4 regions of the Cronobacter condimenti 1330 genome follow, and region 1 is predicted to be linked to each of the others. Evidence: predicted binding sites of a transcription regulator. Region 1 holds the regulator's gene; each other region holds the start of a gene.
The links. Region 1 encodes Fur, which represses iron uptake genes when iron is present. Its sites were predicted from a motif close to ATAATAATGAGAACNACTATCAA; they were not measured.
Positions count from the first base shown of each region.

Region 2: the regulator Fur is predicted to act here: its motif matches at 1,891-1,913, upstream of AFK62_RS14220 (Nramp family divalent metal transporter).
Region 3: the regulator Fur is predicted to act here: its motif matches at 1,747-1,769, upstream of fepD (Fe(3+)-siderophore ABC transporter permease).
Region 4: the regulator Fur is predicted to act here: its motif matches at 2,612-2,634, upstream of AFK62_RS10345 (TonB-dependent siderophore receptor).

Region 1 covers NZ_CP012264.1:1,305,468-1,309,680, reverse strand. The annotation lists gene ybfF (esterase) at 1-167, shown strand, start outside; gene ybfE (LexA regulated protein) at 296-577, shown strand; gene fldA (flavodoxin FldA) at 739-1,269, shown strand; gene fur (ferric iron uptake transcriptional regulator) at 1,560-2,012, shown strand; gene AFK62_RS05985 (helix-turn-helix domain-containing protein) at 2,322-2,933, shown strand; gene AFK62_RS05980 (beta-N-acetylhexosaminidase) at 2,995-4,213, opposite strand, start outside.
Region 2 covers NZ_CP012264.1:3,112,237-3,116,449, reverse strand. The annotation lists gene AFK62_RS14230 (EAL domain-containing protein) at 1-370, shown strand, start outside; gene AFK62_RS14225 (NupC/NupG family nucleoside CNT transporter) at 414-1,598, opposite strand; gene AFK62_RS14220 (Nramp family divalent metal transporter) at 1,954-3,192, shown strand; gene AFK62_RS14215 (DUF2502 domain-containing protein) at 3,248-3,604, opposite strand; gene mgrA (L-glyceraldehyde 3-phosphate reductase) at 3,741-4,213, opposite strand, start outside.
Region 3 covers NZ_CP012264.1:3,159,882-3,164,094, forward strand. The annotation lists gene fepB (Fe2+-enterobactin ABC transporter substrate-binding protein) at 1-400, shown strand, start outside; gene entS (enterobactin transporter EntS) at 440-1,684, opposite strand; gene fepD (Fe(3+)-siderophore ABC transporter permease) at 1,792-2,799, shown strand; gene fepG (iron-enterobactin ABC transporter permease) at 2,796-3,788, shown strand; gene fepC (iron-enterobactin ABC transporter ATP-binding protein) at 3,785-4,213, shown strand, end outside.
Region 4 covers NZ_CP012264.1:2,265,418-2,269,630, forward strand. The annotation lists gene AFK62_RS10330 (hypothetical protein) at 1-169, opposite strand, end outside; gene AFK62_RS10335 (hypothetical protein) at 414-995, shown strand; gene AFK62_RS10340 (alpha/beta hydrolase-fold protein) at 996-2,540, opposite strand; gene AFK62_RS10345 (TonB-dependent siderophore receptor) at 2,728-4,213, shown strand, end outside.

The DNA of each region.
Region 1 (4,213 bases):
TTCGTGGCGGAGCATCGCCTTATGTTGAAGAGCAGCACCGCGAGGCGCTGCTGGCGCAATTCCCGCAGGCCCGCGCGCACGTTATCGCGGGGGCCGGTCACTGGGTTCATGCCGAAAAACCGCAGGCGGTGGTACGCGCTATCCGTCGTTTTCTGGAAACTGATTAAAAACAGACCGACCGGTGCCGTTGCGCGCCGGATGCGTTGGCGCGCTTCGCTGCCTGATGTATGATGGCGCGCTGAAATACCGCCGGGCCCCGCCACGGCAGCCTGTTTCCCCTGTCTATACTCATACCATGGCAAAAGAACAAACGGACCGCACAACGCTCGATCTCTTCGCGGATGAACGCCGTCCGGGCAGACCGAAAACCAACCCGCTGTCGCGCGACGAACAGCTGCGCATCAATAAGCGCAACCAGCTTAAGCGCGACAAAGTTCGCGGGCTTAAGCGCGTGGAGCTAAAGCTGAACGCTGACGCCGTGGATGCGCTGAACCATCTGGCGCAGGCGCGCAATATCAGCCGCAGCGAGCTGATAGAAGCCATGCTCCTCGCTCAGCTGAAAGCCTTGCAGGAGTAAGGTCTGGTCTGAAAATGCCCCCAACGAACGGGGCAATGTAGCAGAGTGTGCACCCGGCGCCTGATACCGTTTCCGCACCTTCTTCTGTTCTGCTATGATTGCCCTATCTGTGGGCGTTATGCCAGCACCATCACATTTAGATTCAAGAGGTTATTCTTCTTATGGCAATCGTAGGCATCTTTTTCGGCAGCGACACCGGCAATACCGAAAATATCGCAAAAATTATCCAGAAACAGCTCGGGAAAGACGTTGCTGAAGTGCATGACATTGCTAAAAGCAGCAAAGAGGATCTGGAAGCGTTCGATATTCTTCTGCTTGGCATCCCGACCTGGTACTACGGCGAAGCGCAGTGCGACTGGGATGATTTTTTCCCGACGCTCGAAGAAATTGATTTCAACGGTAAGCTGGTCGCCCTTTTCGGCTGCGGCGATCAGGAAGATTACGCAGAATACTTCTGCGACGCACTGGGCACCATTCGCGATATTATCGAACCGCGCGGCGCAACCATTGTGGGCCACTGGCCGACTGCAGGGTATCACTTCGAAGCGTCTAAAGGCCTCGCGGATGATGACCATTTCGTCGGCCTCGCCATTGACGAAGATCGTCAGCCGGAAATGACCACCGAACGCGTGGAAAAATGGGTGAAGCAAGTTTCCGAAGAGCTGCATCTGCAGGAAATCATCAACGCCTGATGGTAAACGGCGCGGGCGGTGGCTCGCGCCGGTTGATAGATAAGAACAATGAAAATAATTGCTACAAATTTTTAACTTTCCCTCACTAAGCTGTACAATGTCTTCCTTAATTATCAGTCCTTCCATGCCAAAAACGCTGGCGGGTCCACGATTTTTAAGCTCTTTTTTGCCGGACGCTTGCGGTTTTCATTTAGGCATGTCAGTTCTATAATGAGACGCATTCATCTACGGCGTATCCGATGTATCGCTCCCTGCTGGAGCGAGTCGTTAAGCAACAGGACAGATTCCGCATGACTGACAACAATACCGCATTAAAGAAGGCCGGCCTGAAAGTCACGCTTCCTCGATTAAAAATCCTCGAAGTGCTGCAGGAACCGGTCAATCATCATGTCAGTGCGGAAGACCTCTATAAGCGTCTGATTGACATGGGTGAAGAGATTGGCCTTGCCACGGTCTATCGCGTACTTAACCAGTTCGACGATGCCGGCATCGTCACCCGTCACAATTTCGAAGGTGGTAAATCCGTTTTCGAGCTGACGCAACAGCATCATCACGATCACCTGATTTGCCTCGATTGTGGCAAAGTGATCGAATTTAGCGATGACTCTATTGAAGCCCGTCAGCGTGAAATCGCGACGCGTCATGGCATCCGTCTGACTAACCACAGCCTCTATCTGTATGGTCACTGTGCGGATGGCGACTGCCGTGAGAACGAACACGCCCACGAGGTCGGCGGGAAATAATTCTCGTCACACCGCATGAATCCAAGCCGACACCTGTCGGCTTTTTTATTGCCCGAAAAGACAAATGTCTTATTTTGGATAAACATCCTCAGCGCCAGTATTTTAATACAGAGTACAATGCACAATTAAACCACATATATTTTATTAAATAGAAATTCAGAAAAGATAAATATCTTTACTGGTCAATCAGTTAGCTATCGGATTATCCTGCAAATTCCTTTTATCCATCCAGCCCCTTATTGCAGCAATAAAAAAGCATCCATTAAGATACAGCAACGACATAATTTTATTTTAACTAAGGTAACCAATATGGTCTTACCCTCTAAACCTCTTGCTGAGATTTATCGCATTGCTGATATTTTTAATAGCTACGGAAACTGGTCTCGGGCGGAGAAAAATACGCTTATCCCCTTGCGGGACGGGGAAATCTGTATCATTCGCGGTGGTCAGTTCTCTCTGATGCGCCAAAGTGACAGGCTGCTACTGGAAAAAAGTAGCGCCCCTTCAGTTCTGGGGCTGGCGCGGAATTTAGGTAAATCGCAATTCGCGAAATTACAAGCTGATTCAGAATGTCATTATCAGTTAATCCCATTTGATTATTTCCTACAGGAAATTGAAAAACATCACTGCCAGTTACATCTGTTAATTTTGTCCTCATGGATAATCAATATGCTTTGCTACCGCGAAGAAATTATGCTCGGCAGAAACAGCTACAGCATGATTAAAGCCAATATTGATTGTCTGGCGGCGATGGACGATTTCATGCGTAACCGCATTAACGTGGCCGACTATATTGTGAAAAAAACCAATCTTTCCCGCAGCATGGTGATGAAAACCCTGTCGCAACTGCGCGGTGCGAAAAATATCGAGATAAGCAAAGGCAAACTGGTTGCCGTTCACCATTTGCCTGATGTGTTGTAACGCCTGGTGTCGTTAAAACGAAAAAGCCAGCCCGAGGGCTGGCGTTGTCATTATAGTGCCGTTAAGGCTGTACGTGTTCTGTCCGGCTATAGCGCTTACCATCAACGCTGACGCTACGTATGAGCACCGGCCCTGCCACGTGTGGCGGTCGTGCGGCGTCATAACGCTGCCAGCGCGCGCCACTGTCTGTTGAATATTCAACGCTCACGCCTGGCAGACTTGTATTCATTTCAAGCACGCCCGTGTTGATACGCGCGCCTGGCACTGGTAAACGAAACTGCACGCCAGCTTTTTCAAGCTTAGCCAGTTCACGGCGGCCCACCACGTTCGCAAAGCGCGTCCAGTCGTCATGTAACGCGCGGGTATTAACATGATGGGTTTCACCGCCTTTGTATTCACGGCCAGCCTGATAATCCTGCTCCCAGGCGGCCCGATGCCAGGCGCGCTCCGCCACGGCCAGCAAGCGTGGGTACATCATGTATTCCATCTGTTTATCCGTGCGTACAACCTCACTCCAGAGTTGCGCAGAAAGTCCGTAAGCGCCCGGCCAGGGCTTATCTGACTTCGCGCTAAACGCACTGCCATCGCGATCGACCGACGTTTCCGCGTTTTGCGGCAGGTTATCTGGCGCAAAACTGAAAATTTTGCGCTCATCGCTAAACCGTGTGCCCCAGTAATACCCACTTTCCGCCGGATTAACCTCATTTGGAAAATCGAGGTAAACATAATCCGGATTCGAGACCACGACGCGAAAGCCTTTATTCGCCCAGTCGTTAACCGTATCAAAGCCGCCCCAGTAGAGCGTATCCCAGAAGTTAACGTTGACCTGTGAGGTGGCGAAGGCGCTGGCGCCTCTCGCATCCTTGAGGCCATCCTGCCATGCCTGCATGGTGTCGATGCCGTGCGCTTTCACAAGCTTACTGACCTCAATGGCAAAATAGCTGGAGAGATGTTCCACGTCGGCAACCACACCGTCCTGCACGCGTTTTTGGCAGACCGGGGAGCGCGCCCACGGCTTGTCCTGACGGCTTTGGTCGATAACGCCCTTCCCGGCCTCCGGTTTCGTCTTGTCGGTATACCCCGCACCCAGATAGATGTTTTTCGCTTCATCACCGCCGAAATGCCATGTCATGAGCGGCTGCCCGGCCTCTTTGTGCATTTGCTGGATCTCCCCTATCACTTTATCCACAAAATGGCGCGACGAATCGAGACACGGATTGAGATAACCGGTGCGGTTGTAATACTGCACGCCAGTGGTGACTGACGTATCCTGGGGGTCG
Region 2 (4,213 bases), 1.8 Mb from region 1:
GGAGGTAACGGAGGAGCAGGCGCTTTCGGGGTCAGAAAACACGATGCAAAATATTGCGCTGTTGCAGGAGCGTGGGTTTTGCATTGCCATTGATGATTTCGGCACGGGTTATGCCAACTTCGAGCGACTCAAAAACCTACAGGCCGATATCATTAAAATTGATGGGTGCTTTGTGCGTCATGTGGTGAGCAATACGTTTGATGCGCTGGTGGTCAAATCGATTTGCGATCTGGCGAAGGCCCGGTCGCTGACCGTGGTGGCGGAATTTGTGGAAACCCCGGCGCAGCGCGATTTACTGTTCTCGCTGGGCGTTGAGTACATCCAGGGCTATCTGCCAGGACGGCCTGAGCCGCTTGAACGTGAGACATAAAAAAACCGGAGCACAGGCTCCGGTTTTCATTAACAGCAGAGGATTACAGCACGAGTGCGGCGATAGACGCAGAGAGAATACTCACAAGCGTTGAGCCGTAAACCAGTTTCAGGCCGAAGCGGGAAACCACGTTACCCTGTTCTTCATTGAGGCCTTTAATCGCACCCGCGATGATGCCGATAGATGAGAAGTTCGCGAAGGAAACCAGGAACACTGACAGAATACCTTCCGCACGCGGAGAAATAGTGCCCGCCAGTTTCTGCAGATCCATCATCGCAACGAATTCGTTAGACACCAGCTTGGTCGCCATAATACTGCCGACCTGCAGCGCTTCGCTTGCCGGAACGCCCATCACCCAGGCTACCGGGTAGAAAATATAACCAAGAATGCCCTGGAAAGAGATGCCAAGGACGGCAGCAAACAGCGCATTCAGGCCGGAGATCAGCGCGATAAAGCCAATCAGCATTGCCGCGACGATAATGGCGACTTTGAAACCAGCCAGAATGTACTCGCCCAGCATTTCAAAGAAGCTCTGACCTTCGTGCAGATTGGACATCTGCAGATCTTCTTCATTTTCAACGCGGTATGGGTTGATAAGAGAAAGCACGATGAAGGTACTGAACATGTTCAGGACGAGCGCTGCCACTACATATTTGGGTTGAAGCATGGTCATATACGCGCCAACGATCGACATGGACACCGTAGACATGGCGGTTGCGGCCATGGTGTACATGCGGTTGCGCGACATTTTGCCCAGAATATCCTTATAGGCGATAAAGTTTTCTGATTGTCCCAGAATCAGCGAGCTTACCGCGTTGAAGGATTCAAGCTTGCCCATACCGTTGACTTTAGAAAGCACGGTACCGATAGCGCGGATAACAATGGGCAGTACGCGAATATGTTGCAAAATACCGATCAACGCAGAGATAAAGACGATAGGGCAGAGCACTCTCAGGAAGAAGAAAGCCAGGCCTTCATCGTTCATTTTACCGAACACGAAGTTCGTCCCTTCGTTCGCGAAACCCAGCAGTTTCTCAAACATCTCGGAAAAGCCCTTCACAAAACCCAGGCCCACATCGGAAGTTAAGAAGAAATAAGCGAGCAAGACTTCAATAATTAAAAGCTGTATGACGAAACGAATGCGAATTTGTTTGCGGTTGCTACTGACGAGCATCGCAAGGAGCGCTACAACGGCGAGCGCCAAAACGAAATGAAGAATGCGGGACATATTTGCTCCAAACATGAGGCAGGTTTAATTTCCGTGCACATTCTATGCAACAACCATTTAGAAAACGAGATCTGCAACACACTATAGTCACGTCATGTGACCAAACGCTAAAAGAGTGATCAAACATACAAAAATGTTATGTTGCGTAAAGCAGTGAAAGGTTATCTTTTGCTGCTACACTTTTAACATACATGGGTGCATGCGATAGTGTTTCCCGCGTATTCCTCGACCTTAACCCGCCTGCTATTGATTTCAGCTATCAGAGCCATCAGGATTGTCCGGTCTAATGAACTTGATAATCATTCTCATTTTGATAGCATGAAATATAGCAAAGGCTATATTTCAGGGGCAGAGAATGAACCACAGTCGCGTTGAGCAAAGTCGTGGCCGTACAGCGCGGAAGTTAAGACTGGCACTTATGGGGCCAGCTTTCATCGCTGCCATTGGCTATATCGATCCAGGTAATTTCGCTACCAATATTCAGGCCGGGGCCAGCTTCGGCTATCAATTGCTGTGGGTGGTGGTCTGGGCCAACCTGATGGCGATGCTTATTCAGGTGCTTTCCGCAAAGCTTGGCATCGCCACAGGCAAAAACCTCGCTGAGCAGATCCGCGATCACTATCCACGTCCGGTAGTCTGGTTTTATTGGGTTCAGGCGGAGATCATCGCGATGGCGACCGATCTCGCGGAATTCATTGGCGCCGCGATAGGCTTTAAGCTGATCCTTGGCGTTTCACTGTTGCAGGGCGCGGTACTGACGGGCATTGCCACGTTTTTGATCCTGATGCTGCAAAAACGCGGGCAGAAACCGCTTGAGAAAGTGATAGGCGGGCTACTGCTGTTTGTGGCAGCGGCCTATATCGTTGAGCTATTTTTCTCGCAGCCGAAACTTGCCGCGCTTGGTAAGGGGATGTTAATCCCGAGTCTGCCCACCTCTGAGGCTGTCTTCCTGGCCGCGGGGGTATTGGGTGCCACCATCATGCCGCACGTTATCTACCTGCACTCCTCTCTGACGCAGAATCTGCATGACGGTTCGCGCAAAGAACGCTACTCCGCCACTAAGTGGGATGTGGCTATCGCCATGACCATCGCGGGTTTTGTGAATCTGGCGATGATGGCGACGGCGGCGGCGGCATTTCACTTCAGCGGGCACACCAAAGTGGCCGAGCTGGATCAGGCTTATCTGACGCTTGAACCGTTATTAAGCCATGCCGCGGCGACAATTTTCGGCCTGAGTCTGGTCGCCGCCGGGCTCTCCTCGACGGTTGTTGGGACGCTGGCAGGCCAGGTAGTGATGCAAGGGTTTGTTCGCTTCAGCATTCCGCTTTGGGTGCGCCGCTCGGTCACTATGGCGCCTTCGTTTATCGTTATCCTGATGGGGCTCGATCCGACGCGCATTCTGGTAATGAGTCAGGTATTGCTGAGCTTTGGTATTGCGCTTGCGCTGGTTCCGCTGCTGTTCTTTACCAGCAATAAAACGCTGATGGGCGAACTGGTCAACACACCATGGGTAAAACGTACTGGCTGGGCGATTGTGGTGCTGGTGGTGGCGCTCAATATCTGGCTGCTGGTCGGTACAGCACTTGGGCTATAAGGATGTAAAAAAGGCAGGCGCAAAGCCTGCCTTTTCTCGTTTTGGGGTAGGTTACTTAGTGATGATGACCGTGCCCGTGACCATGTTTACCCCACCCGCGACGGTCGTCGCGATCGTTCCAGCCTTCGCGATAGCCACGTTCATACGCCCGACGGTCGTCCCAGCCGCGATGTTTATCCCAGCCGCGATGACGGCCATTGTCATGGCGCCACCAGCGGTCGCCACGCCATTCATAATGATTGCGCCAGTAGTCGCGGTCGCGCCAGCGCCCGCCGTCCCAGTAGTTACCGTAATTGTCGCGATCGCCAATTTGTAATTTGATGGATGGCAACAGGGTGATTTCGCCGGCGCTGGCGACAAGCGGAGCCGTACCCGCAAGTAACGCCGCTGCAAGAATCAGTGACCTGAACATACTTATCTCCTTCACGATCGGGGCCGTTGGTGGCCTGTTGCAGTAATATTACGGATGTGTAAATCCCTGCAGCATCGCTCCGACTCTGAAATCAGGTATGACCGCACTTTTTGCTAAAGCAGCGGCGCTTCTTGCGCTATGCCAGAATGGCTTCGATAGCTTCGCGCTCCTGGGCTGAGAAGTCCCGTTTCGCCAGCATTCCAACAGCGTCGTCAATCTGGGTGGTCTTGCTTGCGCCAATCAGCACCGAGGTCACTTTTTCATCGCGCAACACCCACGCAAGCGCCATCTGCGAAAGCTTTTGCCCGCGCTGCATGGCTATCTCATTGAGCTTGCGCACTTTCTCCCGTTTTTCATCGGTTATCTGGTCGGGGTTTAAAAAACGGCTGCCGCTGGCGGCGCGCGAGTCTGGCGGAATACCGTTCAGGTAGCGATCGGTCAACTGGCCGCCCGCGAGGGGTGAAAACGCGATGCTGCCCACGCCTTTTTCCTGCAGCAAATCCAGCAGGCCGTCCTCAACCCAGCGCTCAAACATGGAATATTTCGGCTGGTGGATAAGACATGGCGTACCGAGCTGCTCCAGCAGAGCAATCGCCTCGCGGGCGCGGT
Region 3 (4,213 bases), 1.9 Mb from region 1:
GAAACTGCCGCCACAGCCGGTCAGCGCGCTGGTCTACAACCCTGCCGCTCACGGCGCGAATCTCTGGACGGCGCAATCTGCGCAGGGGAAACTGCTGGGCCAGCTCGGCTTTACGCTTGCGCCGCCGCCTGTTCTGCAAAGCCTTACCAGTATGGGCAAGCGCCACGATATTATTCAGCTTGGCGGGGAGAATCTGGCCGCGGGGCTTAACGGCGAGACGCTGTTTTTATTCGCAGGTGATGATAAAGACGCCACGGCGCTGATGCGCGATCCGCTCCTGGCTCATCTGCCAGCGGTGCAAAACAAACGGGTTTACGCACTCGGCACCGAAACTTTCCGGCTCGATTACTACAGCGCAAGCCTGCTCCTTAAGCGGCTTGAGGCGTTATTTAAAGCCTAATCTTCACCTGTAAAAAAGGGGCCTGCGGGCCCCTTTTTGTTATGCCTGTACCGGTGGTGGCGGCGACTGGCGCAGGCGGCGCAATTCGCCAAAAAGCAGTGCCAGCACTATCGCGACGACCGCAAGCCCCAGCCCACCTGCGCTGGCAGAGCTGACCGGCGAGAGTAGCGCCCCCATTCCGCCTAACAGCGCCGCCCCGATGGCGTCTCCCGTTACGTTTTGCGCGGTCCACAGCCCGTTAATACGCCCAAGCATCTCGTCCGGCGTCTGGGTCTGGATGAGCGTGTACTGGATAAGCGAGCTGATGCCGCTCAGGTACCCGAATAGCGTCAGGCACGCGAAGGCCAGCGGCCAGAACGGCATCAGACTGAACACGCCGACTGCCGCCAGCGCCAGCACCGAGGCGATAAGCATCGTGCGGCCGGGGCGCGGGGCGTGCGCGAGCCCGCCGCTGGTAAGGGCGCCCAGCGCCGCGCCGAGCGGGACAGCCGCATAAAGCACGCCGATTTCGCCACTCGCCATCTGCCAGTGGCTGGCAAGCGACGGGTACAGCACACGCACCGCGCTCGCCATCGTCAGCAGCGCGCCAATGAGCGCCACGCCCCCCACCACGGGGCTTGCGAGAAGAAAACGCAGCCCATCAAGGAGCGCGCGTAGCGGGTGCTGACGCTGCATTTGCGGCGCGGGAAGTGCAGGTAGCGTGAGCAGCGGCAGAAGCGTCAGAAAGGTGCCGAGCGCCGCCAGCGCGTAGTTCCACGCCACACCACCCCAGGCGAGCAGCATCCCGCCGAGCAGCGGCGAAATTACGGATCCCAGACGTACTGTCAGCATCGTGATCGCACCCGCCTGCATCAGGTTTTCACGCCCGACGATGGCCGGTGTTGCCGCCAGCAGCGCGGTCACGCCGATTGCGCCGAAAAAGCCGTCCCACAGGCCGAGCAGATAAATGGCCGTCACCGACGGCGCGGGTAGCATGGCGTTGATCCAAAGTCCGATAAACCCGACGCCGCAGGTCGAGCGCGCCAGCAGGATGAGCTTTTTGCGCTCGTGCCGATCGGCCAGCACGCCGCCGGTCATCAGTCCGATGAACATCGCGGCCCCCGTCAGCGTCACGGCAAGCCCAACCTGAAACGGCGATCCGGTGAGCGTCTGGATTTGTACCGGTACCGCCACGCCGAGCAGACCGAGGCCAAGAATAGAGATAAAACGCGCCAGAAAGACCGCGCGATAGGCGGGATGGGTTTTCAATAACGAGAGATTAAGCAGCAGCGAATGTCGGTTCATTACAGGGCCTTAACGCGAATTTTCCTTACCGGATAACGGGGCGCTCATGCTAACATAGCCAGATAAGAGTGATAATAACTATCATTATCGGTTTCAGGATGTGCGTTATGTCGGCCTCGCGCTTTTCCACCAGGATGGTTGTCCTGTTGTGTCTCTTTTTGCTGCTATTACTGATGGTTGCCCTCAGCCTTCTGGCGGGCGCCAAATCCCTGCCCTTCTCCCTTGTGATGGACGCCCTCGGAGGCACCTGCCGCAGCGCAGACTGCACTATCGTGCTTGATGCGCGTCTGCCGCGCACGCTCGCGGGCATCGTCGCCGGGGTTTCGCTCGGGCTTGCGGGCGCCTTGATGCAAACGTTGACCCGCAACCCGCTCGCGGATCCGGGCCTGCTCGGCGTCAATTCCGGCGCCAGTTTTGCCATTGTGCTTGGCGCTGCGGTGTGGGGTCTTAGCGGGCCGATGGCGATCCTCGCGCTGGCCCTGTGCGGCGCGCTGCTCGCCACGCTGGTAGTGGCGTTTACCGGCAGCGCGGGCGGCGGTCAGCTTAGCCCGGTGCGCCTGACGCTCGCGGGCGTGGCACTCGCTGCCGTGCTGGAGGGGCTTTCTGGCGGCATTGCGCTGCTAAACCCCATGGTGTATGACCAGCTGCGCTTCTGGCAGGCGGGCTCGCTTGATATCCGCACGTTTATTACGCTGAAAGCGATCGCGCCGGTGGTGGCGGCCGGCGTGGTTATCGCGCTGCTGCTCTGCCGCGCGCTGAATAATTTAAGCATGGGCGCAGACACCGCCACGGCGCTGGGAAGCCGGGTGGCGCGAACACAGCTGCTGGGTCTTATCGCCATTACGCTGCTGTGCGCCAGCGCGACCGCCGTGGTCGGCCCCATCGCGTTTATCGGGTTGATGATGCCGCATCTGGCGCGCTGGCTGGTGGGCGCAGATCACCGCTGGTCGCTGCCGGTAACGCTGCTTGCTACGCCCTCGCTGTTGCTGCTGGCCGATATCATTGGCCGCCTGATAGTGCCGGGCGAATTGCGGGTATCGGTCGTGAGTGCCTTCATCGGCGCGCCGGCGCTCATTTATCTGGTGCGCCAGCGGCGCGGGGGAGCCTCGCTATGAAAGCTCTCTCACCCCGTCTGACGCTCTTCTGCCTTCTCTCGTTAAGCCTGTGCGCCGGGCTTGGCGTCTGGGCGCTGACGCAGGGCGCGGTGACGCTCGGCCCGGCGCAAGTGCTCAGCGCGTTAACCGGCGATGCGCCGCGTAATGTCTCGCTTATCGTGACCGAGTGGCGTTTGCCGCGCGTGGCAATGGCCCTGTTGCTGGGGGCAGCGCTTGGTGTGAGCGGCGCGATTTTTCAGTCGCTGATGCGAAACCCTTTAGGCAGCCCCGACGTCATGGGCTTTAACACCGGCGCCTGGAGCGGCGTACTGGTGGCGATGGTGTTTGCGGGCCAGCATCAGACAGCCATCGCGTTCTCTGCGATGGCCGGGGGCATGCTGACGGCGTTTGTCGTCTGGCTGCTCGCCTGGCGTAACGGAATCGATACGTTCCGTCTGATCATTATCGGCATCGGCGTGCGCGCCATGCTGGTGGCGTTTAACACCTGGCTGTTGCTCCAGGCATCGCTTGAGACGGCGCTCTCTGCAGGGCTCTGGAACGCCGGGTCGCTCAATGGCATCACCTGGGCGAAAACACTGCCCGCCGCGCCGCTGTTGCTGCTGGCACTTGGCGCGAGCGCGCTGCTGGTGCGACGGATGCGGCTTTTAGAGATGGGCGATGACACTGCCTGCGCGCTCGGCGTGTCTGTCGAGCGCTCGCGACTCTTGCTGATGCTAACGGGTGTGATACTGACCGCGGGCGCGACGGCAATGGCAGGCCCCATCTCTTTTATCGCGCTGGTCGCGCCGCATATTGCCCGTCGCGTTAGCGGCACCGCGCGGTTCGGGTTAACCCAGGCGGCGCTCTGCGGCGCGCTGCTGCTGCTCGCAGCCGACCAGTGTGCGCAATATCTGTTCACGCCTTACCAGTTGCCGGTGGGGACTGTTACGGTCTGCCTCGGCGGGATTTATCTCATCGCCTTGTTGATACAGGAGTCACGCAAGAGATGACCACAACCTCACGTTTAACCGGTGACGCGCTCACGCTGGGCTATGGCGATTTTCGCGTAGCGGAAGGGCTGAATGTGGCTATTCCGGATGGAAAGTTCACGGCGATTATCGGCCCGAACGGCTGCGGAAAATCGACGCTGCTGCGCACGTTAAGCCGTCTGATGAAGCCGCTTGCCGGACAGGTTCATCTGGATGGTGAGGCTATCCAGCGCTTCGCCACGAAAGAAGTCGCCAAACGCGTCGGGCTGCTTGCGCAAAACGCCAGCGCGCCGGGAGATATTACCGTGCAGGAACTGGTGGCGCGCGGCCGTTACCCGCACCAGCCGTTGTTTACCCGCTGGCGCGAGGAAGACGAGCGTGCGGTGCAGCGGGCGATGGCCGCCACCGGCGTGACCCCCCTTGCCGATCAAAGCGTCGATACGCTT
Region 4 (4,213 bases), 960 kb from region 1:
ATACCGACGCCCCTGTATGCAGCCCCGCAAACGCGTCAATCTGCTGCGCTTTATCAACCTCAAAGGTTTTCACCGTTTCCTGGGTGACGGCATCGGGTTCACTGACACTATAGGTGGCGGTAAAATCCACTTCCGGGCGGTCTTTCAAATGCAACTGGATAGAAGGCATAGCGGCTCCCCGCGTGACTCAGTTAGGGTAAGTGTAGTTCACCCTTGTGTTTCCAGGGGAAGCGGCATCCGGCAACTTTCTGACTTTATCAATAAAATTAAAGCGATGCGAAACGCGGCCGATAACAGATAAGCATGAAAGCAGTAACCTGCGGCTGGCGGATCCCGGTACGCCACACCAGCTAACCATCACACCTGTCAGCGGGGATGCGTGTCATCGTGCTGGCAGGACAAGGGAGAGTGAGATGAAACGGTCCGGCATTCTGGCTTTAGTCGGGGCAATGTTTTTGTTGCAAGGGTGTGATGCAAACAGCATCGACCAGGTGCAGTCGCTAAGCGTCGGCGACCGCTCCCTCGGCCAGGTTTTCGCGGCCCGCACCGACTGCGTGCAGGGCGAATGGCGCACCTTTGAAGACGCAGGCGGACGCGATGTGGTGCTCTACTCCTGCCAGCTACCGGCCCCGGAACTGGCTGCCTTAACCGCGCAATACCGTGAGCACAGCAATCAACTGGTTGAACAGAACACAACGTCACGCTGGCGCTCGGCCCATCGCGAGGATGTGGCCCGCGTGATGAGCGAAGTGAGCATCCGTAACGTTGAACTGCTGTATATCTGGCGTTTTAACAAGGGTGCCGCGCCCGCCCTTGCCGATGTCGAAGTCAAAGCGACTACCACCTTTGCCAGTTTCAGCTATAGCGTGAACCAGCCGGATCGCTTTCTCACCCAGGCGTCAGATAATACCCTGCCCGACCTCTGGCCGCAGAGCCTGTTTCCTCAGCTTGATAAAAACGCGAGCGCGTTGTACCGCGAACTCAGCGCATTGTAATTACCCGCTGCCGCCGTGTTCACGGCGGCTTTCGGTGAGATACTTTACCCCCTGCATCATCGCCTCGCACCAGCTCACATAATCATGCCCGCTCGCCCACGGGTGAAAACTCACCGCGTAGCCCTTCTCTCGCAGCACGTGCTCAAACTCACGCGTATTCTGATAAATTCCTCCATCAGGTCCCTGCGTTTCGAACCGTCCGGCCTCTAGCCAGAAACGCACAGTCAGGCGCGGCGCGCGCTCATACTCGCGTGTCAGCCAGCTTGCCGGCTCGCCTTTTGGCGCCCACCAGTACGACCCTGACAGGCTTAAGACATTACCGAAAACCGTCGGATGGCGAAGCGCCACCCATGACGCCGCCAGACCGCCATAGCTGGAGCCTGTGACAATAGTGCGTCGCCCTTGCGGCGCGAGGCCCTGCGCGCGAAGCCAGGGCAGAAGCTCCAGCGCCATCATATCGGCGAAATCACGGTTAGGCGGCAGCTCTTTGCTGCGTCGGGTGAAATCCAGACTGTCGATAAACACCACATTGAGCGGTGGCAGGCGTCGGGCGGTTATCAGGCGATCGACCACGGATGCCAGCCGGTAGTCGTCCTGGTAAGTGTTGCCGTCAAAGACCATGAGCGTCCAGCGTGCGGGGGTTGCCGGGCGGTAAAGCTGAATGTCGCGCGTATTATTAAGCCGCGCGCTGGTAAACGCGTGGCGCGTCAGGGTGCCGTTTCGCACGCCGTTCAAATCGCCTGCCGCCCCGCACTGGCGTGCGCCGCCCATCGTGACTAAGGAATAACGGTTCCAGCGGTCCTCCTGCGAAGGAAGAAACTGCTGCGGGTTCAGCGGATCCGCCTGAGCGGTTGCAAGGATAGCGCGACGTTGCTCGCGCGGGGTGCCGTGGATTTGTGGCACATCCGGCGCGAGCTTGTACTGCATCAACGTATCGGCGGGCACTACATAGCTGCGAAACCAGACATCCGACAGCCCGAGCCGAAACAGTGGATCGTGGTCGCCTGCGGGCGAGCCCAGAATAAAGACGTTTTTTCGGGCCCCGCGCCATAAAAATGTGATGCGTCGATGGTTGTCATCAACGGGTTCCACAAGCGGCGTGCCGCGTTCCGCAATGTTGCGCCAGAACGCCTGCGTATCGCCGCCGCCGCTCAGGTGGCGCGCCAGCGCCTGAAGCGTCGGGCTTACGGGTTCTGGCGCTTGCTCGCGCGCCAGCGGCACCGTTTCCTGGGCCTGCCAGCGTAAAGACCATGTCGTGCCTGCCGCCCCCTCCAGGATCAGCGTGGAAGGCTGCCGGACCGGCAGCGCAAAGAGCAACGAATGGGTACCGTCTGCCGGGCCACGCGTCACCAGACGTCGTAACGGCTGCTGCTGTCCATCCATCAGTTGCGCCTCGCGCGCGCCGGTCAGCGTTGCGGCGACATAATTTTCGCCGAGAACCGGCTGGATAATGCAAACGCGTCCCCGGTTATCAAACGTCCCGGCAAGCTCGCCGTCAACCGCGCTCTTCAGGCATGACGCCGCTTCGCCAGGTGATGCAGCCATCCCCAGCAGCAGACTTATCGCGAACGTTGTCCTCTTCACTCGACTCTCCCTAAAAAATTGTTTACAACTTAATGCAAATGGTAATGATTTTCAATATCATCAAGCGGTTTGTGGGGTGGTGATTTACGCGTCGTGCCGGTTGACGGGGCGACGCAGGTTGATGATGAAGACAAGGAAAAAGAAAGAAATGGTCTTTAAAAATAAGAAGATAATTAAGTTGGGTATTCTCAGTCTTGCTGCAGCGGGCGTCTCGGGTGCGCTTGCGGCCAAACCGGGTGAAGAGACGATGGTCGTCACCAACGGCGTGGCAGAAGATCCGCATGCGCCGCTTAAAGGCCTGGTCGCCACAAAAACGCTCTCGGCGACGAAAACCAGCGCGGATCTTGTGCGTACGCCGCAGTCCGTTTCGGTGGTGACGCGCGATCAGATGTCCGCGCTTGACGTCACCTCGGTATCGCAGGCGCTGCGCTACAGCGCGGGTGCCTTCACGGAATATCGCGGCGGCTCTAACCGCAACGATGAAGTGTTTGTGCGTGGTTTCAGCTACGTGCCGAAGTTTCTCGACGGGCTGAGTTTTGGAGCCACCGCCGGCTCGCAGACCGGTGTGGTTGACCCGTGGCTGCTTGAGCGCGTCGAACTGGTTCGCGGCCCGGCGTCCGTGCTGTTTGGCCAGGTCAACCCCGGCGGGCTGATTAGCATGACCAGCAAACGTCCGTCCCTGGATGCCACGCAACAGGTACAACTGCGCACCGGCAACCATCGGCTGGCGGAAGGCGCGTTCGATGTGGGCGGCGCGCTGGATGACGAAGGCCACGTGCTGTGGCGCCTTAATGGACTGGGTCGCGCGCAGCATAATGAGGTGGAAGATTATAAAGAGTCACGTGTGGCGATTGCCCCCGCCCTCACCTGGTATGCTAACGATCAGACACGTTTTACGCTTTTGACCAGCTACCAGAAAGACCCCGATGCGGGTTATCGCAACTTCCTGCCCGCATACGGTACGGTGAAAGCTACCGCTGACGGGCGCACCATCGCGCGCGATTTCAACGTCAGCGACCCTGCTTACAATACGTCGCGCCGTGAGCAAACCTCCGTCGGTTATGAGCTTGAGCATCAGCTTAACGACGCGGTGACCCTGCGACAGAACGCTCGCTACAGCCATATCACGCAGGAGTACCGTTATCTGGTTTACGCCAACAGCGGCCCGGCGTCGACCCTCCTGCAGCGACGCCCGCAGCATGAACAGCGCGATACCCAGGAGTTCGGGCTGGATAACCAGCTGGAGGCGCGTTTCGAAACAGCGGATGTCAGCCATACGCTCCTGACCGGTTTTGACTATAAACAAAACCGCGATCATCAGCGCCTCGCGCGCGACAGCGGCGCACGCTACGACATGGACTGGACGCGCCCGGTTTACGGGCTCGCGATTTCGGACAGCGCGCTCACGCCCGTCACCAACGAGCAACAGGATCTGGACCAGATGGGGCTGTATTTGCAGGACCAGCTGAGCTGGAACCGCTGGGAGCTGCTGCTCTCGGGGCGGTATGATGTCTCAGAGGTGCGCACGACCGATCTGCTGGAGGACACCGTGACTCAGCAGAATGATAACAAATTCACCTGGCGTACCGGCCTGCTCTACGCGTTTGATTTTGGTCTCTCGCCCTATATCAGCT